Regions from separate parts of the Micromonospora peucetia genome, predicted to be linked through region 2. Evidence: riboswitches for the same ligand, from Rfam matches in the RefSeq annotation. Region 2 holds a riboswitch; each other region holds the start of a gene.

Region 1 (7,556 bases), 4.0 Mb from region 2:
CGGGACGCGGGCAGCTATCCGCTGAGCGCGAAGGTCGACGAGTCGAACACCGTCGTCGAGCAGGACGACACCAACAACAGCTACACCAACCCCAGCCCGCTGGTGGTCAGCCCGGTCGCCAGCTCCGACCTGGTCGCCTCGGCGGTCGCCTGGTCGCCGGGCAACCCGTCGGCCGGCAGCACGGTCAACTTCTCGGTGTCGGTCCGCAACGCCGGCAGTGTGGCGTCCGCGTCCGGCGCGCACGGCATCACGCTCACCGTGCTCAACGAGGCGGGCACGGCCGTGCGTACCCTGACCGGCTCGTACTCCGGAGTGATCAACGCCGGGGCCACCGTCGGCCCGGTCAACCTGGGCACCTGGACCGCCGCGAACGGTAGGTACACCGTCCGGGTGGTGCTCGCGGTCGACGGCAACGAACTGCCGGTCAAGCAGGCCAACAACACCAGTGACCGCCCACTCTTCGTGGGCCGCGGCGCCAACATGCCCTACGACATGTACGAGGCCGAGGACGGCATGGTCGGTGGTGGCGCCAGCGTCGTCGGACCGAACCGGACCGTCGGTGACCTCGCCGGTGAGGCGTCCGGCCGGCGGGCGGTCACCCTCAACTCGGCCGGCAGCTACGTCGAGTGGACCACCCGGGCCAGCACCAACACGCTGGTCACCCGCTTCTCCATCCCGGACGCCCCGGGCGGCGGCGGGATCAACTCGACGCTGAACGTCTACGTCAACGGTGCCTTCCACAAGGCCATCGACCTGACGTCCCGGTACGCCTGGCTCTACGGGGCCGAGGCCAGCCCGGGCAACTCGCCGAGTGCGGGCGGACCGCGGCACATCTACGACGAGGCCAACGTCATGCTCAACTCGACCGTGCCGGCCGGCAGCAGGATCCGGCTCCAGAAGGACCCGGCCAACACCACCACGTACGCGATCGACTTCATGAACACCGAGCAGGTCTCCCCGATCGCGAACCCGGACCCGGCGCGCTACGCCACGCCGACCGGCTTCACCCACTCCGATGTGCAGAACGCCCTGGACCGGGTACGGATGGACACCACCGGCAACCTCGTCGGGGTGTACCTGCCGGCCGGCAACTACGCCACCGCGTCGAAGTTCCAGGTGTACGGCAAGGCGGTCAAGGTGGTCGGCGCCGGCCCCTGGTACACCCGGTTCAACGCGCCGTCCGGCCAGGACAACACCGACATCGGCTTCCGGGCCGATAATTCGGCGGCCGGATCGTCGTTCGCGAACTTCGCCTACTTCGGCAACTACACGTCGCGGATCGACGGGCCGGGCAAGGTGTTCGACTTCTCCAACGTGTCGAACATCGTGATCGACAACATCTGGAACGAGCACATGGTGTGCCTCTACTGGGGCGCGAACACCGACCACATGACGATCAAGAACTCCCGGATCCGGAACATGTTCGCCGACGGCATCAACATGACCAACGGGAGCACCAACAACCTGGTCAGCAACAACGACGCCCGGGCCACCGGTGACGACAGCTTCGCGCTCTTCTCGGCGATCGACGCGGGCGGCGCGGACATGAAGGACAACGTCTACGAGAACCTGACCTCGACCCTGACCTGGCGGGCCGCCGGTGTCGCGGTCTACGGCGGCTACGGCAACACGTTCCGCAACATCTACATCGCGGACACGCTGGTCTACTCCGGCATCACCATCAGCTCGCTCGACTTCGGCTACCCGATGAACGGCTTCGGTGCCGACCCGCCCACCCGGTTCGAGAACATCTCGATCGTCCGGGCCGGTGGGCACTTCTGGGGCGCGCAGACCTTCCCGGCGATCTGGGTCTTCTCCGCCTCGAAGGTGTTCCAGGGCATCCGGGTCAGCGACGTCGACATCGTCGACCCGACCTACAGCGGCATCATGTTCCAGACCAACTACGTCGGTGGGCAGCCACAGTTCCCGGTCACCGACACGGTCTTCACCAACATCTCCATCAGCGGAGCCCGCAAGAGCGGTGACGCGTACGACGCGAAGTCCGGCTTCGGTGTCTGGGCCAACCCGATGCCGGAGGCAGGGCAGGGGCCGGCCGTCGGGTCGGTCACCTTCAACAACCTTCGCCTGAGCAACAACGCGGTGGACATCCAGAACACCACCCCGACGTTCACCATCAACCGCAACTGACCCACCCCGGTCGCCCGAGCGGCGGCCGGACTCCCGGGCGGTGCGGCCACTGGACACCCGGTGGCCGTACCGCCCGACCCGTCGGGCCGCCCGACCCGTCGGCCCGGGCGTGCGCTGGCCGGGGCGCGATGCCGGTCGGGCCTCCGCCCGGTCAGTGGGCCGGGGCGCCGTGCCGGCCGGCGCCGGCGGCGAACCGGGCCGCCCCGGCGATCGCGTCGGCGGCCAGCGACTCCATTCCGTACGCCAGCTCGACCTCCAGCGCCGCCTCTTCCGGCAGGCCGGCGCCGGCGAGCAGCGCCGCCCGGTCGTTGCGCAGGCAGGTCTGCGGGTGCCGGGCGATCTCGGCCGCCAGCCGCTCGGCCGCCGCCCGGGACTCACCCGGCGCGACCAGCCGGTTCACCAACCCCATGTCGTACGCCTCCTCGGCCGGCACCGGACGCCCGGTGAGGATCAGGTCCATCGCCCGGCTCTCGCCGATCAGCCGGGGCAACCGGACCGTGCCTCCGTCGATCAACGGCACCCCCCAGCGGCGGCAGAACACCCCGAGCACCGCGTCGGACTCGGCGACCCGCAGATCGCACCAGAGCGCCAACTCCAGCCCGCCGGCAACCGCGTGACCGGAGATCGCGGCGATCACCGGCTTGCTGAGCGTCATCCGGGTCGGACCCATCGGGCCGTCCCCCTGCGCCTCGACCCGGTTGCCGCTCGGGGTGCCGATGGCCTTCAGGTCGGCCCCGGCGCAGAACGTGCCGCCGGCCCCCCAGAGCACGGCCACCGAGGCGTCGGGGTCGGCCTCGAAGGCGTGGAACGCGTCGGCCAGCGCCCGGGCAGTCGGCCCGTCGACCGCGTTGCGGGCCGCCGGCCGGTCCAGGATCACCGTGGTCACCGCTGCCGCGCGTTCGACGCGTACCCCCATCGGGACAGCATGCCCCGGCGGTGCCGGTGGCGCCAGGGTGTCAGCGCCGGCGGCCTGCGCCGGGCGGACCAGCGCCGGCCGACCAGCAGCGGGCGGGAGGAGAGTGCGTACACCCGGACCACAGTGGCCGCGGACGGCCGCGACCGGATTTCCATGCCCGCCCGGCCGGGGCGGGCCGGCCGGCGCTAGCATTCCCGACGGCACGATCATGTGAGGTGCCCCGCGCGAGCGGGGAGAATCGGGAAGCCGGTGCGAATCCGGCACGGGCCCGCCGCGGTGACCGGGGAGCCACCGTCCACGCGTACGCGCAGCCACTGGTCCGGACGGACCGGGAAGGCGGACGGCCAGGCGTCGATCCGGGAGTCCGAAGACCGGCCTCGCGTCCGGTGCCCACCCCTTCGGGCGTGGGCCGAGCGCAGCGGGAGCCTGCCTTGGATCTTTACGACGTCATCCACCGCCGTCGGGACGTACGCGCCCAGTTCACCGGGGCGCCGGTGCCCGAGGAGAAGCTGCACCGGGTGCTGGCGGCGGCACACGCCGCACCGAGCGTCGGCTACTCGCAGCCCTGGGACTTCGTCGTGGTCCGTGACCCGGAGCTGCGCAGCCGGTTCCACCGGCACGTCCACACCGAGCGGGACAGCTTCGCCGCCACGCTCGAAGGGGAAGCGGCCGAGCGGTTCGCCCGGATCAAGATTGACGGGGTGCTGGAGTCGACCCTGTCGGTGGTGGTCACCCACGACCAGGCCCGGGGCGGCCCCGCCGTGCTCGGCCGGCACGCCATCGCCGACACCGGGCTCTACTCGACCTGCCTCGCCATCCAGAACCTCTGGCTCGCCGCGACCGCCGAAGGGCTCGGGGTGGGCTGGGTGTCCTTCTACCGGGAGCCCTGGCTCGCCGACCTGCTCGGCATCCCCGACGGGGTCCGGCCGGTGGCATGGCTCTGCCTCGGGCCGGTCACCCACTTCGAGCCCGTCCCCGATCTGGCCCGGCACGGCTGGCGGCAGAAGCGCCCACTGGCCGAGGCGATCCACCACGACCGCTGGGCGGCACCGGGGAGCTGAGCCGTCCGGCGGCGTGCTCCCGCCGGGCGCGTCCCGTTACGGGCCGGCCGGTGGTGTCGTCACGTAACGCTGCGGATCTGTCACCGCCGACCGGTTTGCGGTCACTCCTGCCGGGAAGGCGGTACGGGTGCGAGCAATACTGACGAAGATCGAGCAGGCTTCCGGCCTGGACCGGGTCGGTGACCGGTTGCAGCGGGCCGTCCAGACCACCCTCCGACCGCAGCGGGTCCGTGACCTGTTGCACGGCGTCTGGCTGGGACATCCGCTGCACCCGGCGATGGTGCAGGTGCCGGTCGGCGCGTGGATCAGCACGGCGGTGCTGGACCTGATGCCGGGGCAGCGCCGGGCCGCCACCACTCTCTGCGCGGTGGGCACGGTCAGCGCCCTTCCGGCTGCGGTCGCCGGCCTCAACGACTGGGCGGCACTGGCTCGCGACCAGCGCCGGGTCGGCCTGGTGCACGCCGCCGCCAACGGCGTCGGCATGGCGTTCTACGCCGGCTCGGTGGCCGCCCGGATGGCTGGCCGGCACAACCTTGGCCGTACGCTCGGCTTCCTCGGGCTCGGTGCCGCCAGCATGGGGGCGTACCTTGGCGGGCACCTGGCGTACTCGCAGGGCGCGCAGGTCAACCAGAGCATCTCCGAGCTGCACCGGATGACCGACGGCTGGCACTCGATCGCGGACATGGCCGCGCTGCCGCAGCGCGAGCTGATCACCCGCGAGGTCGACGACGTCTCGGTGATCCTCTACCGGCACGGCGACGAGGTCACCGTCATGCTGGAACGCTGCCCGCACCAGAGTGGCCCGCTGGGCCAGGGCGAGGTGCGGGAGATCGACGGGCACGCGTGCGTGGTCTGCCCGTGGCACGGCAGCACGTTCCGGCTCAACGGCGGCGAGGTGGTGCACGGCCCGTCCGGAAACGACCAGCAGGTTCTGCCGACCCGCATCGTCAACGGTGTCCTGGAGACCCGCCTCCCCTGACCTGTCCCGCTCCCAACCCGGGCCCTCGCCCCCCTCTGTTCATGCGGGCGGGTCAGGAGCGGCGGTGGCGGCCGGTCGGGATGTCGCGGACAGCGTCGACGTGGGCCCTGTCGTGGCTGGTCGGGTGCGCGAGGTCGTGGGTACCGGTGTCGGAGGCGCTCTGGCCGGTCGCGATCGCGTTGCCTCGCGGGGCGGCGCCGGTGCCCCGGTTTCCCGCGCCGCCCCCGGTCGCGGCGGTGCCGGCGCGGGTGCCGGCGCGGGTGGTGGCGTCACGGCGGGTGGTGGCGTCACGGCGGGTGGTGGTGCCACGGCGGGCGGCAGCGGTGGTGCGGACGGCGCCGGCCGGTACGTGGCCTGGACGACGGCGCAGGCCCAGGACCGCACCGATCTGCGCGCCGACGATGCTCGCCACCGCCAGTACGGCGGAGACCGCCAGCGGTCGGTTCACCCGATCGGGCTCGCCGGCCCGCGCGGCTCCCACCGTCACCGTCGGGACCTCGCCGGCGTTCGGGTCTGCCTGGGGCGGCGCCGGAGCCTCGGCCCCCGGTGGGGGCGGGGTCACCCCGGCCTGGTCGGGCGCTGGCTGCGGGGCCGGCCGGACGGGCGAGGGCGGTGTCGGGCGGGAGACGAGGCGCCCGGTGGCGTGCCGGCGGGCACCCTGGTCCTCGGCGTTCCCAGGAAGCCTCAGCAACTGGCCGGGGTGGATCCGGTCGGGGTCGCCGAGTCGGTTCAGCTCGGCCAACTCCCGGTAGTCGGCGAACTCGTCCAGGTAGCGCTGGGCGACGGCACCCAGGTGGTCGCCCCGGGCCACCCGGTAGACCGCCACACCGTCGTCGAAGGTGGCCTGATCGGCCGGGGCGGTCGCGGCCGGCCGAGCAACCGGGGCGGTCGCGGCGGGCGGCGCAACCGGGGCGGTCGTGGCCGGCCGGGCAGCGGGGGCGGTCGCGGCCGGGGTCGCCGGCAGGGCGTACGGGCCGGCGACCGTTGTCGCCGCGCTCGCCGCCGGACTGGCCGCGAGGATCAGCGCCACCGAACCGACCAACGCGGCGGCGGCCCGCTGCTGGCGACTCATCCCCGGCAACCGGGGTGCCGGCCGGCGTACCACCTGTGCGCAGAGTTCGACCAGTACGGAGAAGGCGAACGTGGCCCAGCCGAACCAACCGGCCAGCGCCAGCGCCCGCAGGAAGAGCCGCCCGTCGTCGCGGCTGGTCAGCGTCGAACCGATCTCGGCGACGGTGGGCAGGTGATCGGGCAGCGGGTTGCCGGCGAGGGCGAGCAGCGCCACCGGCGCACCGACCAGCACCGCGCAGAGCACGACGAGCGCACCGAACCCGGTCAGGACGCGTCCGGCCCGCCGTACGGCGGAACGCCTCGATGCGGCCATGGCAGCCTTCCCTTCCTACGGTGCCCCGGTGAGCGGCCGCGCGGTCGCCTCGCCGGAGACGGTGACGGTCTCGTCGAAGCCGAACAGAGCGAGCATGGATCTGCGGTGCGTGACGGTGACGCGTACCCGGATCCGGGTCTCCCCGTCGACGACGGGGAAGCTGACGGTGTGGCCGGCGGCCCCGGCGGCGGTGAGGTAGCCGGCGACGGCCCGGCGGGCCTGGGGCCGGTCGATCCGGGTCGGCCCGCCCTCGATGGCGGTGGCCCGGTCGATGGCCTGGCCGCCGGCGCGGGCGGCCTCGGCCGCGAGGTTGTCGGCCCGCTGCAACGTGCGCAGCTGCCCCGCGCCGTCGAAGGCCAGGCCGATGATGGCGAGGACACCGACCATCGCCACCGCGAGGAAGATGCTCACCCGGCCCTGGTCGCGCCGGCCCGCACCGGGGCCCACCCGGGCGAGGCCGCCATCTTCGGCTACCTGGGCGCCCCGCAGGGCCAACGCCTTGACGAGCAGCAGCAGGACGAGGTCGCCACGGCCCTCCGCGCCCAGTTCGGCCCGGCCGGTCCGAGGTAGGGCCGAGTTGGCCGCGGTGGACCTTCCACCGGGTCCGCCGCTCCGGGTGCCGGTACCGAGGCTGGTCGCCACGCTCATCACACGCCACCCGGGTTCGCCGCGGAACCTGCTTCAGCGGTCCCGGCCCCGAGCGCTCTGCTCCGGTAGCGGTCCAACGGCGACGTGAAGCTCGCCGACACCTGCCTGTCGGCGGGCATCCCCGGCAGGACGGACAGGTGCAGGTCCCGGTAGGAGACCGTGCAGGAGATCCGGACGGTGACCGAGGCGTCCCGCCCGGCCGGGCTGCGGAACGCCCTGTCGAAGCTGGTCGGGGCGCCGCGTACCGCGCCGCTGAAGGTGACCCGCGGGGTGCCGGCGCAGTCCAGGCCGCGCCAGTCGAGCTGCCGGAGAGCCGCGTCCCGGGCCTGCACGCGGGCGGTGCGGGCGTCCCGGGAGATCGAGGCGGCACGGGCGGCGTCGTGGGCGGCGGCGTCGATCGCCTCGGCCGCGACGGCGGTA
Region 2 (7,556 bases):
CGCAGGCGCGTAGCGTGCTGGTCCGCAGGGTCAGCCTGGACTGCTCCCGCAAAAGCACCCCGGAGCCGGCGGTCCCGGTGACCGTGCTGCCGGTGAGGTGCAGGCCGGCCTGGCCCGCCCCGGCCACGCCGACGGTGCCGCCGGAGAACACCGCGTCGGTGAGGGTGATCGAGATCGTGTCGATGCCGACCAGGCCCACCGGGACGTTCTCCACCCGGATACGCGTACCGGTCAGCCGGCCAGGCCCCCCGGCGGCGATCCCGCTGCTCGTCGCGCCCTGGATGGTGGCGCCGTCGATCCGGACGTCCGCCGCGACGGTGCCGTCGAGCACCACACCCGCCTCGCCACCGCTCGTCGTCAGGTCCACGAAGGTCGGGTCGCCACCCTGCACGATCACCCCGTACCGGCCCGGATCCTCGATCCTCAGGCCGGTGTACCGGCCGGCGGCGGCCCGGACGAGCAGCGCGTCCTCCCGCGACCCGCGCAGGACGCCGCCACGGACCACCGGTGCCGCCCCGTCTACCACGGCGATGGCGGGCAACCGGCTGGCCGTCACGTCGCAGTCGGAGAACGTCCCACGCGCGGCGCTGACATGGATTCCGTTCCGGCCGACCCCCTCGATCCGGCACCGGCGGATGTCGGGCTCGGCGCCGCCGGAGACCTCGATCCCGCAACCCTCGAGGTCCGTCAGCTCACAGTCCTCGACCAGCCCGCCGGCGGACCCGCTGAACACCAGTCCACTGCCCCGGCCGCCGGAGACCCGGCACCGCCGCACTGTCGGCCGGGACCGTCCGCCCGCCGTGACGGCCCCCACGCGTACGCCGGTGAAGTGGCAGTCCTCGACGGTGCCGCCACCGCCCTCGAAGGCCTCGAAGCCCCGGTCCACGTCCCGGACGTGGCAGTGCCGCACGGTCGGCCGGCTGTCCCGCTTGGTCAGGACGGCGTACTCGTCGAGGTCCCACAGCCGGCAGTTCTCGACCACCCCGCTGCCGTCGACGAATGCCACTCCCCGGCGCATCCCGCTGACGTCGCACATCCGCAGCTGGGCGGTGCTCCGCTCGCAGAGCACGGCGTTGAAGGCCTGCCCGGTGATGACACAGGACTCGACTGTCAGGGCGGCCCGCAGCGCCGACACCGTCGCCGGCGAGTCCGCGCTCCACGTGCGCAGCATCAGCCCCTGTAGCACGACCTGGGCGTCCTCGCAGTACACGGCGGGTGCAGCGGTGCCACTCTCCACCACCACCGGCGGCCCACCCGGCACGGCCGCCCGGATCGTGACCGCCTTCGCCCGGACGACGACCTGCCCGTCATAGCGGCCCGGCTCCACCACGATCACCGCGCCGTGGGGTGCCGCCGCCACCGCCGCCCCGATGTCCCGGTAGGCGTTCGTCCTGGTCAGCGAGACCAGCAGCGTCGGTGCACCCACTTGACCCGTCCCCCCGCCCCGGCCGCGCCACCGACAGCGGCGAGCCACCAGGAGCATAGATCGCCCGGGTCGCCACACGGCGGCCCGGGCGTCACGATCAGCTCAGAAGTCGTCGTCGAAGGCGACCGTGCCGGTCACCCCGACCTGGTACGCCGACACGCGCCGTTCGAAGAAGTTGGACAGTTCCTGCACGTCCTGCAACTCCATGAACGCGAACGGGTTCGACGACCCGTAGTGGGCGGGAATGCCGAGCTGCGCGAGCCGCCGGTCGGCGACGTGTTGCAGGTATTCGCGCATGTCGGTCAGGGACATCCCGGACACACCCTGGCCGAGCAGGTCCTCGGCGAACTGGACCTCGCACTCGACGGCCTCGGTGAGCATCTGCCGGACCTGACCGGCGAGTTCGTCGTCGAACAGGTCCGGCTCCTCCCCGCGAACCGTCTCCACCACGTCCAGGGCGAAGGCCATGTGCATGGACTCGTCGCGGAACACCCAGTTGGTGCCGGACGCCAGGCCGTGCAGCAGCCCCCGGGAACGCAGGAAGTAGACGTAGGCGAAGGCGCCGTAGAAGAACAGCCCCTCGATGCAGGCGGCGAAGCAGATCAGGTTGAGCAGGAACGCCCGCCGGTCCTCCCGGGTACGCAGCTCACGCAGGTCGTTCAGCGAGTCGATCCAGCGAAAACAGAACTCGGCCTTACGCCGGATCGACGGAATGTTCTCGATGGCGGCGAACGCGGCGAAGCGTTCGGTCTCGTCGGGCACGTAGGTGTCGAGCAGGTTTAGGTAGAACTGGACGTGCACCGCCTCCTCGAACAACTGCCGGGACAGGTAGAGCCGCCCCTCCGGCGAGTTGACGTGCTGATAGAGGTTGAGCACGAGGTTGTTGGCGACGATGGTGTCGCCGGTGGCGAAGAACGCGACGAGGCGGCTGACCAGGTGCCGCTCGGCCGGGGAGAGCCTGTCGAGGTCGGCGAGATCGGCGTGCAGGTCGACCTCCTCCACGGTCCACGTGTTGCGGATGGCGTCGCGGAACCTGTCGAAGAAGTGCGGGTAACGCATCGGGCGGAGGGTGAGATCCATCCCCGGGTCGAGCAGCATGTGAGTGGCCCTCGGGTCGCTGGTGGTCGTGGCGGTCGTGGTGGTGGTCACTGGCAGGCCTCGCACGACTCGGGGTTCTCCAGGGAGCAGGCCAGCGCCTCGTCCACGGGCGCCGGCACCGCGACGAGGCCGGCGGCCCGCCCCGGACCGGCAGGCGCGACGGTGGCCTGCTGGATCCGGGTGGCCGGGCGGGACCGCAGGTAGTAGGTGGTCTTCAGCCCGGCCTTCCAGGCGTAGAGATACATCGAGGAGAGCTTGCCGATCGTCGGCGCGGCCAGGAACAGGTTCAGCGACTGGGACTGGTCGATGAACGGGGCACGGGCGGCGGCCAGGTCGATCAGCGCCCGCTGAGGCAGCTCCCAGGCGGTACGGAACAGCTCACGGACGTCGGCCGGCAGCTCCGCGACGTCCTGCACCGACCCCTCGGCGCGCTTGATCGCCGAGCGGACCCGCTCCGTCCAGAGGCCACGGGCCTTCAGCTCCCGTACGAGAGCGGTGTTGACCTGGAGGAACTCCCCCGACAGGGTCTCGCGCTTGAACAGGTTGGAGACCTGCGGCTCGACGCACTCGTAGCAACCGGCGATCGAGGCGATGGTGGCGGTCGGGGCGATCGCCACCAGCAGCGAGTTACGCAGTCCGTACGCGGCGACCCGCCCCCGCAGCGCGGTCCATCTCTCCGCCTGGGTTCCCGCCACGCCCCAGAGGTCGGGCTGCAACTGCCCGCGCGCCGCCCGGGTCTGCCCGTACGCCGGATGGGCACCGAGCCGTTGCGCCAGGTCGGCGGAGGTCTCCAGGGCGGTCAGGTACAGCTCCTCGCTGATCCGGGTGGACAGCTCCCGGGCGGCCGGGGAGTCGAACGGCAGCCGCAGCGCGAAGAACACGTCCTGTAGGCCCATCAGCCCGAGCCCGACCGGCCGCCAGCGGGGATTGCTCGCCGCCGCCTGCGACGTCGGGTAGTAGTTGATGTCGATGACCCGGTCGAGGAACGTGACGGCGGTGCGGACGGTGGCACGCAGCCGCTCCCAGTCGATGCCGCCAGCGGTCAGGTGGGCGGCGAGGTTGACCGAGCCGAGGTTGCACACGGCGGTCTCGGCGTCGCTGGAAACCTCGATGATCTCGGTGCACAGGTTGGACAGGTGCACCACGTTGCCCGGCTCGGCGGTCTGGTTGCACAGCCGGTTCGCGGCGTCCTTGAACGTCATCCAGCCGTTGCCGGTCTGGGCCAGGGTCCGCATCATCCGCCCGTACAGCTCCCGGGCCCGGACCTGCCGCACGTACCGGCCCTGTTCCTCGGCCGCCCGGTACGCCGCGTCGAACTCATCCCCCCACAGGTCCGGCAGCTCCGGCACCACGTCCGGGTCGAACAGCGACCACACCCCGTCGGACTCCACCCGCCGCATGAACTCGTCCGGAATCCAGTTGGCCAGGTTCAGGTTGTGGGTCCGCCGGGCGTCCTCGCCGGTGTTGTCCCGCAACTGCAGGAACTCCTCGACGTCCGGGTGCCACGGCTCCAGGTAGACGCAGGCCGCACCCTTGCGCCGGCCGCCCTGGTTGACCGCCGCCACCGAGGCGTCCAGCGTCCGCAGCCACGGCACGATCCCGTTGGACTGCCCGTTGGTGCCCCTGATCAGCGCGCCCCGGGAACGGACCCGGGAGAACGCGATGCCGATCCCCCCGGCGAACTTCGACAGGTTCGCCACCTGCGCGTACCGCTGGTAGATCGAGTCGAGTTCGTCGCGCGGGGAGTCGACCAGATAGCAGGAGGACATCTGGGTGTGCCGGGTGCCGGAGTTGAACAACGTCGGCGAACTCGGCAGGTACGCCAGGCTCGACATCAACCGGTAGAACCCGATCGCCTCGTCCGGTGTCTGGGACAGGCCGCAGGACACCCGCAGCAGCCAGTACTGCGGGGTCTCCAGCACCAGCCGGCTCGTCGGGTGGCGCAGCAGGTACCGGTCGTAGACCGTGCGTAGCCCGAAGTACTCGAACCGCAGGTCGCCACGCGGATCGACGGCGTCGTCGAGGGCGGCGGCGTGGGCGGCGACGAACGCGGCGGTGTCGTCGCCGATCAGGCCCTCGGCGTGGCCCCGACGGATCGCCTCGCTGAACGAGCCGATGTCCTGCCTGCGGACCTCCTTGTCGACGTACCCGGCCAGCAGGCGGGCGGCCAGCCGCGAGTACTGCGGCTCCTCACCGATCATCTCGGCGGCGGTCTGGATGGACAGCCGGTCCAACTCGGCCGTCGTCGCTCCGTCGTACAGGCCGCTGATCGTCCGGGTCGCCACCCGCAGCGGGTCGACGTCGGCGAGGTCGTCGGCCCACCGCTCGACGGCCCGGACGATCCTGTTGACGTCGACCGGTTCGGTGCCGCCGTCGCGCTTGCGGACGTGCATCTGCGGCCGCCGCTGGCCGGCCAGGGCCGCATCGTCGGACGCCGTACCGGCGGCCGGAACAACCTCGGTGACTGTCACCACTCACTCCTCGCGAGCCTTGATCCCAGACGGACTTCCTGGGCACGCGGGGAGCGGACACCGACGACGACGCGGCGCGGGGCACGCGTCGGGATGGCGTCGGCCGTCCCACGCGGCCTCGGACCGCCACACACCCGGATGCGGGCGTACGGCGCACTGGCAGGTCTTCGGACTCGCGGGCGTGACCGGACTTCGCCGGTCTCCTACTGGCCGTCGCTTCCCAGGCCGCGGGCGGCCCAGTGCTGATGACGGCGGTCGTTCCCACTCACCGCTGCGGGGCAGTCCCGGATTCCCACCGGGTTCCCTCTTGCCTCGACCGCCCCGGATGAGCGGTCGAACCAGCTGCGCCGACACCATATATAGGGACAGCGCCGTTGTCACACCCAACATGTCGGTCTCGGGCGTGTCGACGGCGACCCGGGTGACGCCCGTCGATCGCCCCCTGGGCGGCCTACCGCCGCCGGTGACGGTGGACGGCCGGTGGGCGCCGCGGGACGCCTACGCCAGACGGGCGGGCCGGGCCGCATCCTCACGCGACCCGACCCGCCCGTCTGGCGTAGCGCTAGACCCGGGTGACCCGGACCGCGTCGGCCACGACGTAGCCGGTGGCGCTGGTCCAGCGACTCACCCCGACCACGTTGCGGTCGCCCGCGGCGAGGGGGAAGTCACCCAGCGAGCGCCAGGTGCCACCGTTGGAGCGCTGGTCCACATTGACCGTACGGTTGCCCGCGGAGGTGACGACGACGTGCGGAGCCGAGCTGCTGTAACCGGCGTCGGCGGGGTACCGCACCTCGACCCGGTAGTTCCCGGCCGCCGGAATGTTCACCTTGAACCAGGCGGCGTCGCTGGCGGGCGTGGGGTTGGCGAAGCGGTAGTCGGCCCCGTAGCGCTGGGCCGAGTAGGAGGACGTGCCCCAGTTGGTGCTCGCCGTGAACCGCCCCGCGGTGGCGTTGTCCACGATGACGCTGAACGTGGGCGGGTTGGGAGTGCTCAGGCCGAGGTAGGCGGCGATGCCCTGCGCGTGCCCCCGGGCGGTGGCGGTGATGAAGTCGGCCCGCTTGAGCAGGTTCGCGTCGGCGAGGGTGTCGATGAAGAGATTCTCGGTGAGCACCGAGGGCATGGCCGCCTCGCGCAGCATGTGGAAGTTCGCGGTCTTCAGCCCCCGGTCGGTGACCGAACCGATCGTCCGCTGGGCGGCGATCACCCTCGGGTGCAGCGCGTTGTGCAGGTTGACGGTGGCGCCGCTCGCCGTCGGGTACCGATAGCTCTCGAAGCCGGTGCCGCCGCCGGAGTTGATGTGCACGCTGACGAGCAGGTTCGCGCCCCACGCGTTGGCGTCGTCGGTGCGGTAGGCCAGGCTGCGGGTGATGTCGGTCGTCCGGGACATGCGGACGTCGACACCCCAGTTGGCCAGCAGGATGCTGCGCAGTTGCAGGGAGATGTCGAGCGTCAGGGCCTTCTCCTGCAGCCCGTTGCCGACCGCCCCGGGGTCGGTGCCGCCGTGGCCCGGGTCGATGTACACCTTGGGCAACGCAGCCCAGGCAGGGCTGGCAACGACGGGGACGGCCGCAGCACCGGCAATGGCCGCCAGCAGGGTACGCCGCCGAAGCGTCGGGTTGTCGCGCATGAGCACCTCGTCATCAGGAACCGAAGAGATCGACAGTGCCCGCAATATAGCGGCAGATCGATGCCCGGTGAAAGATGTCTACGTAACTTGGTCCAGCCGACGAAGATTTTCGCCTCCGGAACCGGTGCGCCCTGCCGGCGACAGGTCAGCACCCGCCCCGCTCGGGCAGGGGCGCCGGCCACTCTCGACCGCGTGCTGGGCGCCGCCGCTCCTGCGCCACGTACCGGGACCGCGGGTCGCGGCAGTTGAGGACGTGCGCGTTGGCCGGCCCGTCCCACGTGGCCGTACGCTCGCGGTTCCCCAAGAACTCGTGCGGTCGAATAGCCTCGCGCCTGTGACCGCAGGGCCTGCCCAGGATTTCGCGCTCGTATCGCGCATGCGTAGCTGGTGGGTGCTGGCGTTCGTCCTGCTGTCCGTCGCGGTGTCCGGCGCCTTTCTGGTGTCGTGGGTGTCCGCGCCCGCGCCCAGCGAGCGGAAGCTGCCCACACCGCTACGGGACCAACTCGCCGCGCGGGTCGTGGAGACGCTCGAACACGACCCGACCTTCCGCACCGAAGTCACCCGGGAGCCCGGTCCACGGCCTGTCTGTGTGGCCTCTGTGTTCGGGGTGGCGCCAGACTGGGCCGCCACCGTGGACGAGGCCCGCACCATCTATTCGTGGGTGAACTGCTCCTGGCTGAGTCCGGCAGATTTCGCCAAGGGGCCGGCTGGCCTCGACATCAGTCAACTCTCCGGGCTGTCGATGCCGGTCGCCCTGCAACCGGGCCCACCCGTCACCTATCAGGCCCCAGGCGATGGAGGAGAACACGCGGACAGCATCCGGCGGATCTTCCCGAAGCCGCTGGAAGACGCCGCCTTCTCCCACCCGGTCCCGTCGCTCAGCCACGCGCTGCACAAGCGGATCCTGCATGTAATCGGCTCGCCGCCGCTCCCG
Region 3 (7,556 bases), 1.3 Mb from region 2:
CTGCTCGGCATTCAGCGTCTTGATGTGCGCTCGGTCGTGCGCACGCTCGGACTCCTCCATCTCCCAGGCCGCCGGATAGGGGAACACGCGGCCGATGTCCGGCTCCGGGTCGTTGGGGTCGAACGGGAGCAGGGCACGATCCAGCCGCGCCCGGTCGTCGAATTCGAGGCCGAGTTCGTCGGCCACCGCGAGGACGCGGTGCCTGTCGTCGGGAAAATGCGCGACGAGATACTGCAGGCCATGTGAGAGACCCAGCCCTTTCGGGGCACGCCGCCACAGTTCGAGATAGCGGTCGAGCCCGGCGCGGACCGCCGACTTCAACTTGCCGCCTGCGGCCGGATTCTCTGCCTCGGCGAGCAGCCCGAGGAGGATCGAAAGATGCCCCTGCCGCAGTTCGTCCACCTGGTCCAGGCACGCCACAAGATGTGGTACCGCGGGCAGTGCGAGCTCGGTCGAATCGCCGGGCCGCCACAGCGCAGCGACGAGCCGCTGGTATGCCTCCTCTAATTCGCCTGAAGGCGCGGCGACGAATGAGTCGACCAGTGTGGCGACTGGATTGGTGTCGGAACCAGCCATACCCTCACTCCTTAGTTAATCCACCGACGAGAAATCTCACCGAACCGCCGTATGCGCGGACCGTCCGGCTTGCCCTTTCTCCGGGCAACCATATTGCGATGTTTGCATAATCGAGCACACAGCGTCCTCTTCGAGAATGCTTGCTCCCGGTCGGTCTACCTGGTGCTCCCGCCGCGGCGACCGCGCAAGTCGGTCCATATAACGTAACGGGGTCCGCGTTGGCACTTTGTGGACGACGAACTGGGCAATCTGGAAGAACTCGGCGGCTACAGCTCGGATTCTCCCCAACCACGTCGCGGCCTACGTGATCGCCCTCGTGCTCCTACTGGCGGCCGGCGAGTCGATACGGGTCGGGTCGGCAGTTTCCCAGCCCACCTGAACGGTAGGCCCGGTGGAGCTACCGCTCTTGGACGGTCGTTCGATTCCACAGACCGAAAGGGGCAAGTCTTGCCAGATGGACTGGATGGCTGCCAACAACGGCGCCGACACCACCCTGGCCGGCGATCACCGGGACATGGCGCGACGGCAGCGGGCCAGTTCCACACGTAGGTCGCGGCGCAGCGACCGGTCCACATCGGGTTGGGTGAGCGCGTGGGTGAAGTCGCGGGCGGCTTCTTCCCACCGTCCGAGCCGCGTCAGCGCCGTGCCGCGGTTGTAGCGGGGCACAGGTGCTGCCGACAGCGCGACCGCCTGGTCCAGGTCGGCCAGGGCGGCGGGCACGTCACCGCGTTCGAACCGGATCGCGGCACGGTTCGTCCAAGCTTCGACCAGCTCCGGATCCCCGGCCAGCGCCTGGCTGAACAGGCGGTCGGCTTCGGCGAGGCTGCCGCGCTCCGAGCGGATCAGCCCGAGGGTGCACAGCAGCGCGGGCTCCTGCGGGGCCAGCACCAGCCCGGCCCGCGCGTCCGTCTCGGCCTGATCGAACGCGTTGCGTCGAACGTGCAGGTTGACCAGGGCGATCCGGGCGTCGAGGTGCCGGGGGTCGATTGTCAGCACACGTTCCAGATCGTCACGCGTCCGCTCGGCACGGCCCCTCTCCTGTTGGAGCATGGCCCGGTTGTAGTACGCCTCCGGCAGGTGTGGTCCCAGGCGGATCGCGGTGTCGTAGTCCCTGATCGCGGCCCGTGGCCGCCCCGCCGCCCGATGCAGGGCGGCCCGGTCCACGTAGTACTCGCAGTTGTCGGGGTCCTGGGCGATCACGGTGTCGAGGTCCGTCAGGGCCTGCGCCGGATCGCCCAGGGCGAGATGCACCTGCGCCCGGTTGTGGCATAGCCGGGCCAGGTCCTGCGGGCGCTCGCCGGGGGCGAGCACCGCGGCCAGCCGGGCCAGCCCGTCGTCGATCAGCCGGAGCGCGGAGGCGGGATCGCCCTCCCTGCTGTCCAGCAGGGCCAGGCCCTGCTCGTAGAAGACGGTGGACAGCACCCGCTGCCGCGGGTCGTCCAGCCCGGCGGCGAGGTGAAGCGCCTTCTCCAGCCAGTGCCGCGCCTGCGCCGGGTCCTGGTCGGCGGCCGGCAGGTGCCGGGCGTACAGCATGGCGGTGGCGTACGCGGCCGACATGGCGATCTTGGGGTTGTCGGTGACGGCGCGGGCTTCGTGGTAGAGGTCGAGGGCTTCGGTGGGGCGGTCCAGCGCCGCCAGGGCGGTGGCCAGGCCGGTGGTAAACGCCCACCAGTGCCGCAGGTCGCCGTCCGGAGTCACCGCGGCGCGCCCGCGTCGGGCGGTTCGGGCCGCGTGATGATAGAAGCCGCGGGCCAGACTGTCGCCCAGGGCCGTGCGCATCGTCTCCAGTGTCGGGGCGGCCGTTGCCGCCCGGCGGGGGCCGCTGTCGTGCAGGTCGAGGCTCACGGGAGACGGGCCGAGTCGGCGCGTCAGCGCGTCCAGTAGCTCGCGGGTGGTTTCGTCGGCGCTTCCGACGTGCGTGAACCGCACCGTGACCGGGCGACGGAGCCGGTCTGCCCAGACCGCCACGAACTCGGCCGCACCGTAGGCCAGGTAGGCGGTGCGTCGGGCCGGATGGAACCGGATCGGCTCCTCCTCGGCGGCCGGTCGTGCCGTGCTGTCCAGGCGGGGAGCGATGGCGTGCAGCTCGATCCTGTGGCGGGACGCCAGGCGGGGGCGGTCGGCGGCGATTCGGCCAAGGAAGGCCGCGACTCCGGCGTACGGCCCGTGATCGCGGTGGCAGTCGTAGCCGCCCGGCTCGTCGGTCATGGCCGGGCCGATCGCCGCAGGGGCGGGCGCCCGGGAGCGCCCGCCGTGTCGGCTGCTACCAGCACCACTCGATCCAGAGCCGACGGGCCCCGGACAGCAGGCGCAGCGAACTCTTGCGACGGACGGTCATCTTCCTCATGAGACACCTCCATTGTGGATCACTCCGGGACGGATCAGAGCGTAATCGAGATCCTTGGATATGTGGAGATGGCTCGCGTTAGTGTGTCTGGAGCCCTGCACACTCATCGTCGCCGCCGACAGATCTCGTGTCGGCGAAAGCGTTCGTGTCCGGACACGGAACGTGAGGCTGAGGCCTGAGCAGGTGCGCCATGTCTGACGGTTCACGTTTCTTGGTCTCGCCGGAGCGGAGATCCGCCCGCTGAGCTGCCCTTCCCGGCGCGATCACGAACGCCCGGCCAGATCCAGGCTTGCCCCCCGGTGTCGGGGCTGGATAGCCTCTCGCCGTCAAGGTGTACGGGAATCCGGTGTGATACCGGTGCGGCCCTCGCCACTGTGACCGGGGAGCGACCTCCGACTATGCCACTGGGCTCACGCCTGGGAAGGCCGGAGGGAGCGTCGATCCGGGAGCCAGGAGACCGACCTTGACAGTGATCTCGTCCACGAGGTGTTGGAGAGGAAGGTCTTCGATGCACATTGCCGAGGGGTATCTCCCCCCGGTGCAGGCCGCCGCGTGGTTCGCGGTGTCCGCGCCGTTCGTCGTCCATGGCAGCCGGGCGCTGGTCCGCCAGGTCCGACGCGATCCAGAGTCGAAGCTGCTGCTGGGCGCTGCCGGAGCCTTCACCTTCGCGCTGTCGGCGTTGAAGATTCCGTCGGTGACCGGCTCCTGTTCCCACCCCACCGGGACCGGTCTGGGGGCGGCGTTGTTCCGCCCACCGGTAATGAGCGTGCTGGGCGGGATCGTCCTGCTCTTCCAGGCGGTGCTGCTCGCCCATGGCGGTCTGACCACGCTGGGAGCCAACATCTTCTCCATGGCGATCGTGGGGCCATGGGTCGCCTACGCCGTCTTCGTCCTGGCTCGGCGGCTGGGCGGCAGCCTCGAGGTGGGCATCTTCCTCGCCGCCGGGCTCGGTAACCTCGCGACCTACTGCGTCACCTCCGTACAGCTGGCCCTGGCCTTCCCCGACCCGGCCACAGGCCTGCTCGGTGCGGTCGCGAAATTCGGCGGCATCTTCGCCGTCACCCAAATTCCGCTGGCGATCAGCGAAGGGCTGCTGTCGGTGCTGGTGATCCGTCTGCTGGCCCGGATCAGCGGTGACGAGCTGCGGCGCCTCGGAGTCCTGCGACCGAAGACGGTGGAGGTGCCGGCATGAAGCGTTTCACCCGGATCAACCTGCTCCTGCTGCTGGCGGTCGTCGCGCTGGCGATCGCGCCACTGGTGCTGGGGCTCGGCGACTCCGCCGAGGAGCCCTTCATCGGCGCCGACGCGCTCGCCGAGCAGACCATCATCGAGGACCACCCGGACCACGAGCCCTGGTTCTCCTCGATCTACGAGCCGCCGTCCGGCGAGATCGAGTCCGGCCTGTTCGCGTTGCAGGCGGCGTTGGGCGCGGGCTTCCTGGGCTACTACTTCGGGGTGGCTCGCACCCGCGCCCGGCAGCGGCCGGCCGATACCGACACGTCCGTCGGCTAGTGTTCGCCCTTGACGTGACCGCGCACAACGGGCGGTGGCGGCTACGGCATCCCGGCGAGAAGGCGTTCCTCGCTTTCGGGCTGCTCGCCTGCGCGGTGGCGCTGCCGACCTGGCCGGGTGCCGTGCTGTCGGGCGGTACGGCCGCGGCGCTGCTGCTGGGTCCCGCCCGGGTGTCGGCGGTGGTGCTGCTCCGAGCGGCCCGGGTGCCGGTGCTGTTCGTCACCACCTCCGCGGTGCCGCTGCTGGTCGCGGTGCAGCCGTCGGGCGGGGTGAGCTGGAATCCGAACGGTGCCGGGGAGGCGCTGACCGCTACCGGCCGGGCGCTGGCCGCGCTGCTGTGCCTGCTGTTGTTCAGCGCCACGACCCCGCTGTCCGACGTGATCCCACGGCTGCGTCGGCTCGGGGTGCCGGCGGCGGTCACGGAGGTCGCCGGCGTGACGTACCGGATGATCTTCCTGCTCGTCGACAGTCTGCGTACGGTGCGGGAGGCGCAGGCCGCGCGGCTTGGCTACCGGTCCTGGCGCACGGCGTACCGGTCACTGGCGGGGCAGGCAGCCGCCGTGTTCGTCCGGGCCTTCGCCCGCGCCCGCCGGCTGGAGGAGGGGCTGGCCCTGCGGGGCTACGTCGGTTCGCTTGCCGTGCAGGTCGAACCGCGGCGCGTCTCCCCCGGCTTCGTGGCAGCGACCCTGGCGCTGCTGGCCGCTGTCGTCGTCGCCTCGCTCAGACTGCGGGGACCTTCGTGACCGACGTCCTGCTGCGGCTGTCCGGGGTGGAATTCGCGTACGAACCGGCACGGCCGGTACTGACCGACGTCACGGTCGATGTCGAGACCGGACGGCGACTCGCCGTGCTCGGGCCAAACGGCGGGGGAAAGACGACCCTGTTCCGGCTGGCGGTCGGAGCGCTAGCCCCACAGGTCGGGCACGTCGAGGTGGCCGGCAAGCCGGTGCGGCGTACCCGGGCGGGGCTGCTCGCGCTACGCCAGCGGGTCCAGCTGGTTCTGCAGGACCCGGACGACCAGTTGTTCTCCGCCAGCGTCCGGCAGGACGTGTCGTTCGGGCCGCTGAACCTCGGACTGTCCGACACGCAGGTGCGGCAGCGGTGCGACGAGGCGCTCACCGCCCTGGGCATCAACGCGCTCGCCGAGCGGCCGCCCCACCTGCTCTCGTACGGGCAGCGCAAGCGGGTCGCGATCGCCGGAGCGGTCGCGCTGCGGCCGCAGCTGCTGATCCTGGACGAACCGACCGCAGGCCTGGACCCGGCGGGAGTGGAGGCACTGCTGCACACCCTGGACGATATGCAGACGACCGGCACCACGGTGATGATGTCCACCCACGACGTGAACCTGGCCTTCCGCTGGGCGGACACGGTCGTGGTCGTGTCCGGTGGCGGCGCACGGACGATGCCCGTCGCCGAGGCCCTCGCCGACGCCGCGCTACTCGCCGGAGCCCAACTGGCCCCCGCCTGGGCACCCCTGGTGCACCGGTTGCTGGATCGGTTGCCGGGCCTGGACGGTGCCCGGCCACGCTCTGCCACCGAGCTGGCCGCCCTGCTCGACGCGGTGGGAGGGGCCGGATGAGCGGGGCCACACGGCGGGTGCTCGTCCTCGGCGGCACGGCGGAAGCGCGCGCCCTCGCCGCCCTGCTCGTCGAAGTGCCGGGCACCGTGGTGGTGTCCTCGCTGGCCGGACGGGTGGCCGATCCCCGCCTGCCCGTGGGCGAGGTGCGGATCGGCGGATTCGGTGGCGCGGCGGGCCTGGCCCGCTGGCTGAGCGCGCAGCGGATCGACGCGGTCGTCGATGCCACCCATCCGTACGCGGCACGGATGCGTGTCGCCGCGATCGAGGCCGCCCGCGCCGCCGGTGTGCCGCATGTCCGGCTCGAACGGCCAGGCTGGACGGCGCAGCCGGGTGACCGCTGGTACCGGGTGGCGGACGTGGACGCGGCCGTCCGGGCGCTGCCCACGCTGGGCCGGCGGGTGCTGCTCACCACCGGCCGGCAGAGCCTCGCCGCGTTCCTGCCGCTGACCGGCGTCCGGATCCTCGCCAGGGTCGTCGACGCACCGGTGGAGCCGATCCCGCCACACGTACGGCTGTTGCGCAGCCGAGGGCCCTACACGGTGGAGGGTGAGCTGGAACTGATGCGCGCCCACGACATCGACGTGGTGGTGACCAAGGACAGCGGCGGGCCACTGACCGAGGCCAAGCTCGTCGCAGCACGGCGACTGGATCTGCCGGTGCTGATGATCGACCGGCCGAAGCCGCCAGTGCTTCCCGCGGTGGTCCACACCGCCGACGAGGCCGCTGGCTGGCTGGCTGGCCTACCGGCTGCTCAGCCCGGGTAGGTGCGGGGCGTCCACACCACCGTCGAGCCGTCACCCCTGGTGCTGACCTGCGTGGTGGACGAGCCGACGATGAGCAGGCAACGCATGTCCACCGACTCCGGGTCGAGGTCGGCGAGCGTCGTCACGGTGATCGTCTCGCCGGGCCGGCCGACGTCGCGGGCGACCACGACCGGCGTCTTCGGGTCGCGGTGGCGCAGCAGGACGTCCCGGGCCGCACCGACCTGCCAGCGTCGGCTGGCCGAGGCCGGGTTGTACAGGGCGAGGACCAGGTCGGCGGCGGCCACCGCCGCGAGCCGGGTCTCGATGACCGGCCACGGCTTGAGCCGGTCGGACAGGGACATGACGGCGAAGTCGTGGCCCAGCGGGGCGCCGATCCGGCTCGCAGCGGCCTGCGCGGCCGTGAGACCGGGCAGCACGCGCACCGAGACATCGGCGAACCGCGGGTGCGCCGTGGCCACCTCGTAGACGGCGCTGGCCATGGCGAACACGCCGGGGTCACCGGACGAGACGACAACTACCCGGGCTCCGCCGCGCGCCAGTTCCAGGGCGTGGGCGGCCCGGTCGGTCTCCACCTGGTTGCCGGAGACGTGCCGCGACTGGCCGGGGCGCACCGGTACCCGGTCCACGTACGGACCGTAGCCGACCAGGTGTTCGGCATCGCGCAGTGCCCGGGCGACCTCGGGGGTGAGCCAGCGGGGCCCGGCCGGTCCGAGGCCCACCACCACGACCTCCCCGTCTCCGGACGACGGCGCCGGGGCCGGCCGGTCGTCCCGCGTGG
Region 4 (7,556 bases), 4.4 Mb from region 2:
CGGAGTACGCCGATCCGTCGATCGTCGGCAAGCCCACCGCCGACCCGGCCGCGGCGACCGCCGCTCTCGACGCCGCCGGCTGGAAGCCGGGCCCGGACGGGATCCGGGTCCGGGACGGTCGGCAGGCCGCTTTCGCGCTCATGTACCCGGCCACCGACAGCCTGCGCAAGGAGTTCGCCCTCGCGGTGACCGCCGACGCCAAGAAGGTCGGCATCAAGATCACCCCCGAGGGACTGACCTGGGACGCGATCACCCCCCGGATGAAGAGCGACGCGCTGATGATGGGCTACGGCACCCCGTACGACCCGGACTTCGTCACCTACAAGCTGTTCGGCTCCGCCTTCGCCGGCCAGGGCTTCTTCAACCCCGGCTCCTACCGGTCCGAGGTGGCGGACAAGGCGTTGCAGGATGGCCGCGCCAACGCCGACCCGGCCACCCGCAAGGCCGCGTACGCCACGTTCCAGAAGCAGCTCGCCACCGACATGCCGTGGGTGTTCCTCAACTATCTCCAGCACACCTATGTGGTGAAGGACGCCGTCGCCGGGGTGACGCCGCGGGTGGAGCCGCACGAGCACGACGTGGCCAACAGCCTGTGGTGGAACATCCACACCTGGACGAGGAAGTCGTGACGACACCCGCCCCGACAGTCGCGCCAGCCCCGGCGAAGACCACCGCCGGGCGCCGGCCGCGTCGGTTGGCGGGAGCCGGCACGGTGGTCCGCCGTCGGCTGCTGGTGGCCGTGCCCATCCTCGCCGCCACCAGCATCGGCATGTTCGCCCTCGGCGCGGCCTCGCCCATCGACCCCGCCCAGCAGTACGCGGGCGCGGCGGCGTTCACCGCCAGCGAGGAGAACCTGGCGCAGATCCGCGCCAACTGGGGTGTCGACGACCCGCTGCCGGTGCAGTACCTCCGCTGGGTGGGCAACCTGCTCCAGGGCGACCTGGGCTGGTCCACCAGCCGGCACGAACCGGTCACCTCCGTGCTCGCCGCCCGCGCCGGCTGGACCCTGCTGCTCGTCGGCGCCGCCCTCGCCCTCGTCCTGTTGGCGAGCCTGCTGCTGGGCACGCTGGCCGCGTACCGGCGCGGAGGCTGGTTCGACCGGGCGCTGCGCGCCACCGCGTACGCCGTGCAGTCGATGCCGGTGTTCTGGATCGGGCTGGCCGCGATCGCCCTGTTCGCCCTCACCCTCGGCTGGCTGCCGGCGGGCGGGCTCACCGACATCACCGCCACCGGCACCGACCCCGCCGACGTGGCCCGGCACCTGATCCTGCCGGTGGGCGTGCTGGCGATCTCCCAGACGCCGTGGTTCGTGCTGTTCATCCGGGACGCCGTCGCCGAGAGCCTCCGCGACGATCACGTCCTCGCCGCCCGGGCCCGGGGGCTGCCCGGCCGTACCGTCCTGTTCGGCCACGCCCTGCGTACCGCCCTGCTGCCGTTCCTGACCCTCGTCGGCACCCACCTGCCCGAGCTCATCGGCGGCGCCGTCCTGGTGGAGACCGTGTTCTCCCTGCCCGGTCTGGGCGCGGTCACCGTCCAGGCGGCGCTGGGCAGCGACTTCCCGTTGCTGGCCGCCACCACCCTGGCCACCACCGTCGTGGTGCTGACCGCGAACCTGGCCACCGACCTCGGCTACGCCGCAGCCGATCCCCGGGTACGCCTCGATGACTGACCTCTCCCTGCCCGCCCGGGTCCGGCGGTCCAGGCCGCGTACCGGCCGGGCCGGTGCCGTCGTCGCCTGGGCCGTGCTCGTCGGCGCGGGCCTGGCCTGTCTCCTCGCCCCCGTCCTCTGGCCGCTCGACGAGAGCGCGGTGGACCTGGCCCGCACCCGGTTGGCGCCGTCCTGGGCGCACCCGGCCGGCACCGACGACCTGGGCCGCGACGTGGCCCACCGCAGCCTCTACGGCCTGCGGGTCTCGCTGCTCGTCGGCGCGGTCGCCGCGATCGTCGCCACCGTGATCGGCGGCCTCGTCGGCGCGGTGGCCGGCACCCTCGGCGGCTGGGTCGACCGCGTGCTGATGCGGGTGGTCGACACCATCGCGGCGTTGCCGCACCTGCTGCTGGGCATCTTCATCGTCGCGATGCTGCGTCCGAGCCTCGGCGCGGTGATCCTGTCGATCGGGCTGACGCACTGGCTGTCCACCGCCCGCATCGTCCGGTCCGAGCTGCTGAGCCTCCGCACCCGGCCGTTCATCGACGCCGCGATCTCCGGCGGCGCCAGCCGCCCCCGGGTGATCCTGCGGCACCTGCTGCCGCACGTGCTGCCCCGGTTGGCGCTGGCCACCACGCTGATGGTGCCGCACGCCGTCTGGCACGAGACGGCGCTGTCCTTCCTCGGTCTCGGTCTGCCCCCGCACCTGGCCTCCGTCGGCAACATGATCAACGACGGGCAGCGGTCCCTGCTCACCGGCGCCTGGTGGGCGAGCATCGTGCCCGGTCTGCTTCTCGTCGTCGTCACGCTGGCCCTGGCCGCCCTCACCGGCCGGTGGCGCGACCGTCTCGACCCGCGAGTACGAGCGGAGCTGAACCTGTGACCACCACCCGCGAGCCCGCCGCCGTACCGGCCGACTCCACCGCGACGCCCGACTCCACCGCCATGACGAGCGGCACCGCCGGCACCGGCACCGATGGTCGGCCCGCCCTGCTGGAGGTCGACGGGCTGACCGTCCGCTTCCAACTCCGCGACGCCGTGGTGCAGGCCGTCACCGACCTGCACCTGACCGTCCAACCCGGCGAACTGCTGGCGGTGGTGGGGGAGTCCGGCTGCGGCAAGTCGGTGCTCGCCCACGCCCTGCTCGGCCTGCTTCCCGGCAACGCCACCGTCACGGGGCACGCCCGCCTGCGCCCAGCCGCCGGGGAGCCGGTCGACCTGGTCGGCGCCTCCGAGCGTCACCTCGCCCGCGCCGTACGCGGACGCGCGGTCGGGCTGGTGCCGCAGAGCCCGGCCACCGCGCTGACTCCCGTACGGACGGGGCGGCGGCTGCTGGAGGAGACCCTGCGCGCCCACGGGCGTACCCGGCGTGAGGCGCCCGCGGCGGCCGAGCGGGTCGCCGCCGACGTCGGTCTCGACCCCGTCGACCTGGACCGCTATCCCCACGAGCTGTCCGGCGGCATGGCCCAACGCCTGGCCACCGCCCTCGCCCTCGCCCCCGACCCGCCGCTGCTGCTCGCCGACGAACCGACCACGGGCCTTGACCGTCCCCTGGTCGACCACACCCTCGACCTGCTGCGCCGCCGCTGTGACGCCGGTGGCGCCGTCCTGCTCATCACCCACGACCTGGCCGCCGCCCGCCGGGTCGCCGACACCGTGGCCGTCATGTACGCCAGCCGGATCGTCGAACGGCGGCCCACCGGCGAGCTGTTCGCGGCGCCCGCCCACCCCTACACCGCAGGCCTGCTCGACGCCCTGCCCGAGCGGGCCTTCCGGCCGGTCCCCGGCCACCCGCCGATGCTCACCGACCTGCCCGACGGCTGCGCCTTCGCGCCGCGCTGCGGGCGCGCCACCGACCTCTGCCGCACCCCGCCGGTGCCCTCGGCGGGCGTCCCGGGCCGGGCCGCCTGCCACCACCCGCTGACCCTCGGAGCGCCGGCATGACCAGCACCGCGCTCGCCGTCCACCAGGTCGCGGTCTCCTACGGCGGCCGGCGCGTCCTCGACGGCGTCGACCTGCGCGTCGCCCCCGGCGAGACGGTAGGGCTGCGTGGGCCCTCGGGCAGCGGCAAGTCCACCCTCGCCCGGGTCCTCGCCCTGCTGCACGCCCCCGAGGCCGGGCACGTCACCCTCGACGGCCAACGGGTGCCGGGCGCCCGGCACCGGCTGCCCGCCGCCGTCCGTACCCGCGTCGCGATCCTGTTCCAGAGCCCCCGCGCCGCCACCGACCCCCGGCTGAGTCTCGCCGACATCATCGCCGAACCGCTGCGCGCCACCGGCACACCCGAGGAACCGGCGCGAGCCCGGGCGGCGGAGCTGGCCGACCTCGTCGGCCTCACGCCCGACCTGCTCGCCCGCCGCCCGCACGCGGTCAGCGACGGGCAACTGCAACGCGCCTGCCTCGCCCGCGCGCTGGTGCACCAGCCGGACTACCTGCTCTGCGACGAGGCCACCGCCATGCTCGACGCCTCCACCCAGGCGTACCTCGCGGCCGTCATCACCGACTACCAGCGGCAGCACGCGGCCGGGGTCCTGCTCATCACCCACGACCCGGCGCTGATGGCCCGCTGGGCAACCCGGGTGGTCGACCTGCCGTCCCCGCCGCAGTCCTGACAGGGCGGTGTCCGGCCGAGCGCCCTCGGTTCGACCGTCCCCGATGGTGTTCGTCACCGTGACTTCCGGGCCGGCGGGCGGCTATGGTGACGCTGCCGTGGTGTTCGGGAAGCCGGTGGAAGACCGGTGCGGCCCTCGCCACTGTGATCGGGAAGTTCGCGGCCCTCGTCGTAAGAGGTCACTGGGCGTCACACGCCTGGGAAGGCCGGCCACGGACGCACCTCCCGTCAGCCAGGAGACCGGCCACGGCACTGCGATGACCCGTCCACGAGGTGTTGGAAGGCAGTCCCGATGCGCGTGCGCGCTGTGCGGTCCACCCTGTCCCGGCGCGTTGCCGCGCCCCTGTCCGTCCTCGTCGTCCTGCTCGGCGCGTGCGCCACGGACGATCCGGCCACGACGCCCCCGCCGTCCGCCGCCCCGGTCACGCTGACCAACTGCGGTACGCCGGTCACCGTCCCCGCCCCGCCCGAGCGGGCGGTGACCCTGAACCAGCCCGCCACGGAGATCATGCTGGCGCTCGGCCTCGCCGATCGCATGGCCGGCACGGCGTACCTGGACGACGCGATCCTGCCGGAGCACGCCGTCGCGTACGCCGCCGTGCCGGTGCTGTCGGACAGGTACCCGGCGAAGGAGAAACTGCTGGAGGCGACACCCGACTTCGTCTACGCCTCGTTCCACAGTGCCTTCGGCGACGAGGGTGTCGGCGACCGCGCCGCGCTGTCGGGACTCGGCATCGGCACGTACCTCTCGCGGGCCGGATGCCCGAAGCAGCACCGGCCGGCGAGGCTGACTGTCGAGGACGTGTTCGCCGAGATCCGGGACGTGGCGGCCGTCTTCGGGGTGCCGGAGCGGGCCGAGAAGCTCATCGCCGACCAGCGGGCCCGGATCGCCACGGCCGTCGCCCGGATCGGCGGCGCACGGGACGTCTCCGTGCTCTGGTGGGACGCCGGCACCGACGCCCCGAGCGTGGGCGCCTGCTGCGGCGGCCCCAACATGATCATGTCGGCCGTCGGGGTGGGCAACGCCTTCGGCGACCTCACCGGCGGCTGGGCCAACACCAGCTGGGAGGCGGTGGCGGACCGAGACCCCGACGCGATCGTGCTGGTCGACGCGGGCTGGGACCCGGCCGCCGCGAAGCGGGCCTTCCTGACCCGGCACCCCAGCCTCAAGGACCTGCCCGCCGTGGCCGGGCAACGCTTCGTCGTCATCCCGTTCTCGTCCACCTCCGCCGGCGTACGCGTCGTGCTCGGCGTCGAGGCGCTGGCCGCGGGCGTGGCGCAGCTCCCCGCCGGGGCGGACCGCTGACCGCCGTGGTCCGCCGCGCCGCCGCCGATCCGACCTACCGCGCCGCCGCCGACCCGACCCGGCCCACCGACTCCGGACCCGTCCGCCAAGCCGGGTTCCGCGCGACGCACCCGGTCGGCCTGGCGGCGCTGCTGGTGGCCCTGCTGGCGGGTCTGGTCGTGTCGATCGGCGTGGCCGTCACCGTCGGGCCGGCCGACATTCCCGTGTCGACGGTCTGGTCGGTCGTGGCCGACCGCCTGGGACTCCCGCACGCCGAGGTGCCGCTGCTGCGTGAGCACATCGTCTGGCGGCTGCGCCTGCCCCGGGTGCTCGGGGCCGCCGCGGTGGGGGGCGGGCTGGCCGCCGTCGGCGCGGTGATGCAGACCGTCACCCGCAATCCGCTGGCCGACCCGTACCTGCTCGGGGTCTCCTCGGGGGCGTCGCTCGGCGCGGTCGCGGTCCTCGTCCTGGGCTTCGGCGGCGGGGTCGCCGCGCTCACCGGGGGCGCCTTCGCCGGGGCGCTGGCCGCGTTCGCGGTCGTGGCCGCGGTGGCCGGCCGGCGGGCCGCGCTGGCCCCCACAAGGGTGGTGCTGGCCGGCGTGGCCGTCGCGCAGCTCTGCGGGGCGGCGACCTCGTTCGTCATCATCTGGGTCGCCGACCCGCACGCCACCCAGAGCATCACCTTCTGGCTCTCCGGCTCGTTGGCCCGCGTCGACTGGAGCGCCCTGGCCTGGGCCGCGCCGGTCCTGGCCGCCGTGCTCGCCCTGGTGGCGGCGCACGCCCGCACGCTCAACGCGTTCGCCTTCGGCGAGGACGCCGCGGCGACCCTCGGTGTCCCCGTCGCCCGGGTGCGGTGGCTGCTGCTGGTCGCCACCGCGCTGCTCACCGCGGCGCTGGTCGCCGTCAGTGGCGCGGTGGGCTTCGTCGGGCTGATCCTGCCGCACGCCGCCCGGTTCCTCACCGGGGCGGACCACCGGCGCCTGCTGCCCGTCGCGGTCCTCGTCGGGGCGATCTTCCTGGTCTGGGTGGACACCGCCGCGCGGACCGTGTTCGCGCCCCGGGAACTGCCGGTCGGCGTGCTGACGGCGCTGCTCGGGGTGCCCGCCTTCGTGGTGCTACTGCACCGCCGGAAGGTGCGTGGCTGATGCTCGCCGTCACCGGGGTGTCCTGGTCCGTCGCAGCCCGGCGGATCCTCGACGACGTCACCTGCGCGGTGCCGGCGGGCAGCCTCGTCGGGCTGCTCGGCCCCAACGGCTGCGGCAAGACCACCCTGCTGCGCATCGTCGCCCGGCTCGCCGCGCCGGACGCCGGGCTGGTCACGGTCGGCGGCGACGACGTCGCCGCCCTGCCCCGGGTCACGCTGGCCCGCCGTACCGCGCTGCTCGCCCAGCATGCCGACACGGACCTGGACCTCACCGTCGGCGAGGTGGTGCTGCTCGGTCGTACGCCCCACCGTGGCTCGCGGTGGTCCGACAGCGCCGCCGACCGCGCCGCGGCGGCGCACGCGCTGGCCCGGGTGGACCTGGACGGGTACGCCGACCGCCGCTGGCACACCCTCTCCGGCGGCGAGCGGCAGCGGGTGCAGTTGGCCCGTGCCCTGGCTCAGCAACCGCTGCTGCTGTTGCTCGACGAGCCCACCAACCACCTCGACATCGGTCACCAGCTGCACCTGCTGCACCTGGTCCGCCGCTCGGAGGTGACCACCCTGGCCGCGCTGCACGACCTCAACCTGGCCGCCATGTTCTGCGACGCGGTGGTCGTCCTGGCCGCCGGGCAGGTCGTCGCCGCCGGTACACCCACCGAGGTCCTCACCCCCGGGCTGCTCGCCGACGTCTACCGGGTACGAGCCGACGTCGTGGCGCACCCGGCCACCGGGCGACCCGCCATCACCTACCACCCGCCCGCGCCATGACCGTCGCACCGGGCTGCCTCGTCACCGTCTGCCGCGACTGCTGCTGCGGCAGCACCCGCAAGCACCCCTCCGTCGACCACGACGCACAGCTGCGGCGGCT

What was found. Region 2 has a riboswitch for cobalamin ahead of GA0070608_RS26360 (ribonucleoside-diphosphate reductase subunit alpha). Riboswitches for the same ligand answer to the same signal wherever they lie in the genome.
Region 1: linked by a shared signal. The riboswitch ahead of bluB (5,6-dimethylbenzimidazole synthase) and the one ahead of GA0070608_RS26360 (ribonucleoside-diphosphate reductase subunit alpha) in region 2 are both predicted to bind cobalamin.
Region 3: linked by a shared signal. The riboswitch ahead of GA0070608_RS20900 (energy-coupling factor ABC transporter permease) and the one ahead of GA0070608_RS26360 (ribonucleoside-diphosphate reductase subunit alpha) in region 2 are both predicted to bind cobalamin.
Region 4: linked by a shared signal. The riboswitch ahead of GA0070608_RS32990 (ABC transporter substrate-binding protein) and the one ahead of GA0070608_RS26360 (ribonucleoside-diphosphate reductase subunit alpha) in region 2 are both predicted to bind cobalamin.

What each region holds. Positions count from the first base shown of each region.
Region 1 covers NZ_FMIC01000002.1:1,814,520-1,822,075, reverse strand. Annotated here, with positions in the region: gene GA0070608_RS08545 (discoidin domain-containing protein) at 1-2,148, shown strand, start outside; gene GA0070608_RS08540 (crotonase/enoyl-CoA hydratase family protein) at 2,300-3,064, opposite strand; cobalamin riboswitch at 3,266-3,458, shown strand; gene bluB (5,6-dimethylbenzimidazole synthase) at 3,496-4,125, shown strand; gene GA0070608_RS08530 (Rieske (2Fe-2S) protein) at 4,253-5,104, shown strand; partial or broken gene GA0070608_RS08525 (LysM peptidoglycan-binding domain-containing protein) at 5,433-6,488, opposite strand; gene GA0070608_RS08520 (pilus assembly protein TadG-related protein) at 6,504-6,935, opposite strand; gene GA0070608_RS08515 (TadE/TadG family type IV pilus assembly protein) at 7,136-7,556, opposite strand, start outside.
Region 2 covers NZ_FMIC01000002.1:5,847,431-5,854,986, forward strand. Annotated here, with positions in the region: gene GA0070608_RS26350 (right-handed parallel beta-helix repeat-containing protein) at 1-1,426, opposite strand, end outside; gene GA0070608_RS26355 (ribonucleotide-diphosphate reductase subunit beta) at 1,529-2,524, opposite strand; gene GA0070608_RS26360 (ribonucleoside-diphosphate reductase subunit alpha) at 2,572-4,917, opposite strand; cobalamin riboswitch at 5,138-5,353, opposite strand; gene GA0070608_RS26365 (golvesin C-terminal-like domain-containing protein) at 5,558-6,622, opposite strand; gene GA0070608_RS26370 (hypothetical protein) at 6,999-7,556, shown strand, end outside.
Region 3 covers NZ_FMIC01000002.1:4,508,571-4,516,126, reverse strand. Annotated here, with positions in the region: gene GA0070608_RS20910 (class I SAM-dependent methyltransferase) at 1-576, opposite strand, end outside; gene GA0070608_RS20905 (tetratricopeptide repeat protein) at 1,081-2,784, opposite strand; cobalamin riboswitch at 3,236-3,403, shown strand; gene GA0070608_RS20900 (energy-coupling factor ABC transporter permease) at 3,432-4,115, shown strand; gene GA0070608_RS20895 (energy-coupling factor ABC transporter substrate-binding protein) at 4,112-4,435, shown strand; gene cbiQ (cobalt ECF transporter T component CbiQ) at 4,435-5,178, shown strand; gene GA0070608_RS20885 (energy-coupling factor ABC transporter ATP-binding protein) at 5,175-6,014, shown strand; gene GA0070608_RS20880 (cobalt-precorrin-6A reductase) at 6,011-6,778, shown strand; gene GA0070608_RS20875 (precorrin-2 C(20)-methyltransferase) at 6,766-7,556, opposite strand, start outside.
Region 4 covers NZ_FMIC01000002.1:1,491,377-1,498,932, reverse strand. Annotated here, with positions in the region: gene GA0070608_RS06980 (ABC transporter substrate-binding protein) at 1-629, shown strand, start outside; gene GA0070608_RS06975 (ABC transporter permease) at 626-1,669, shown strand; gene GA0070608_RS06970 (ABC transporter permease) at 1,662-2,531, shown strand; gene GA0070608_RS06965 (ABC transporter ATP-binding protein) at 2,528-3,592, shown strand; gene GA0070608_RS06960 (ABC transporter ATP-binding protein) at 3,589-4,260, shown strand; cobalamin riboswitch at 4,342-4,522, shown strand; gene GA0070608_RS32990 (ABC transporter substrate-binding protein) at 4,552-5,565, shown strand; gene GA0070608_RS31910 (FecCD family ABC transporter permease) at 5,571-6,689, shown strand; gene GA0070608_RS06945 (ABC transporter ATP-binding protein) at 6,689-7,456, shown strand; gene GA0070608_RS06940 (hypothetical protein) at 7,453-7,556, shown strand, end outside.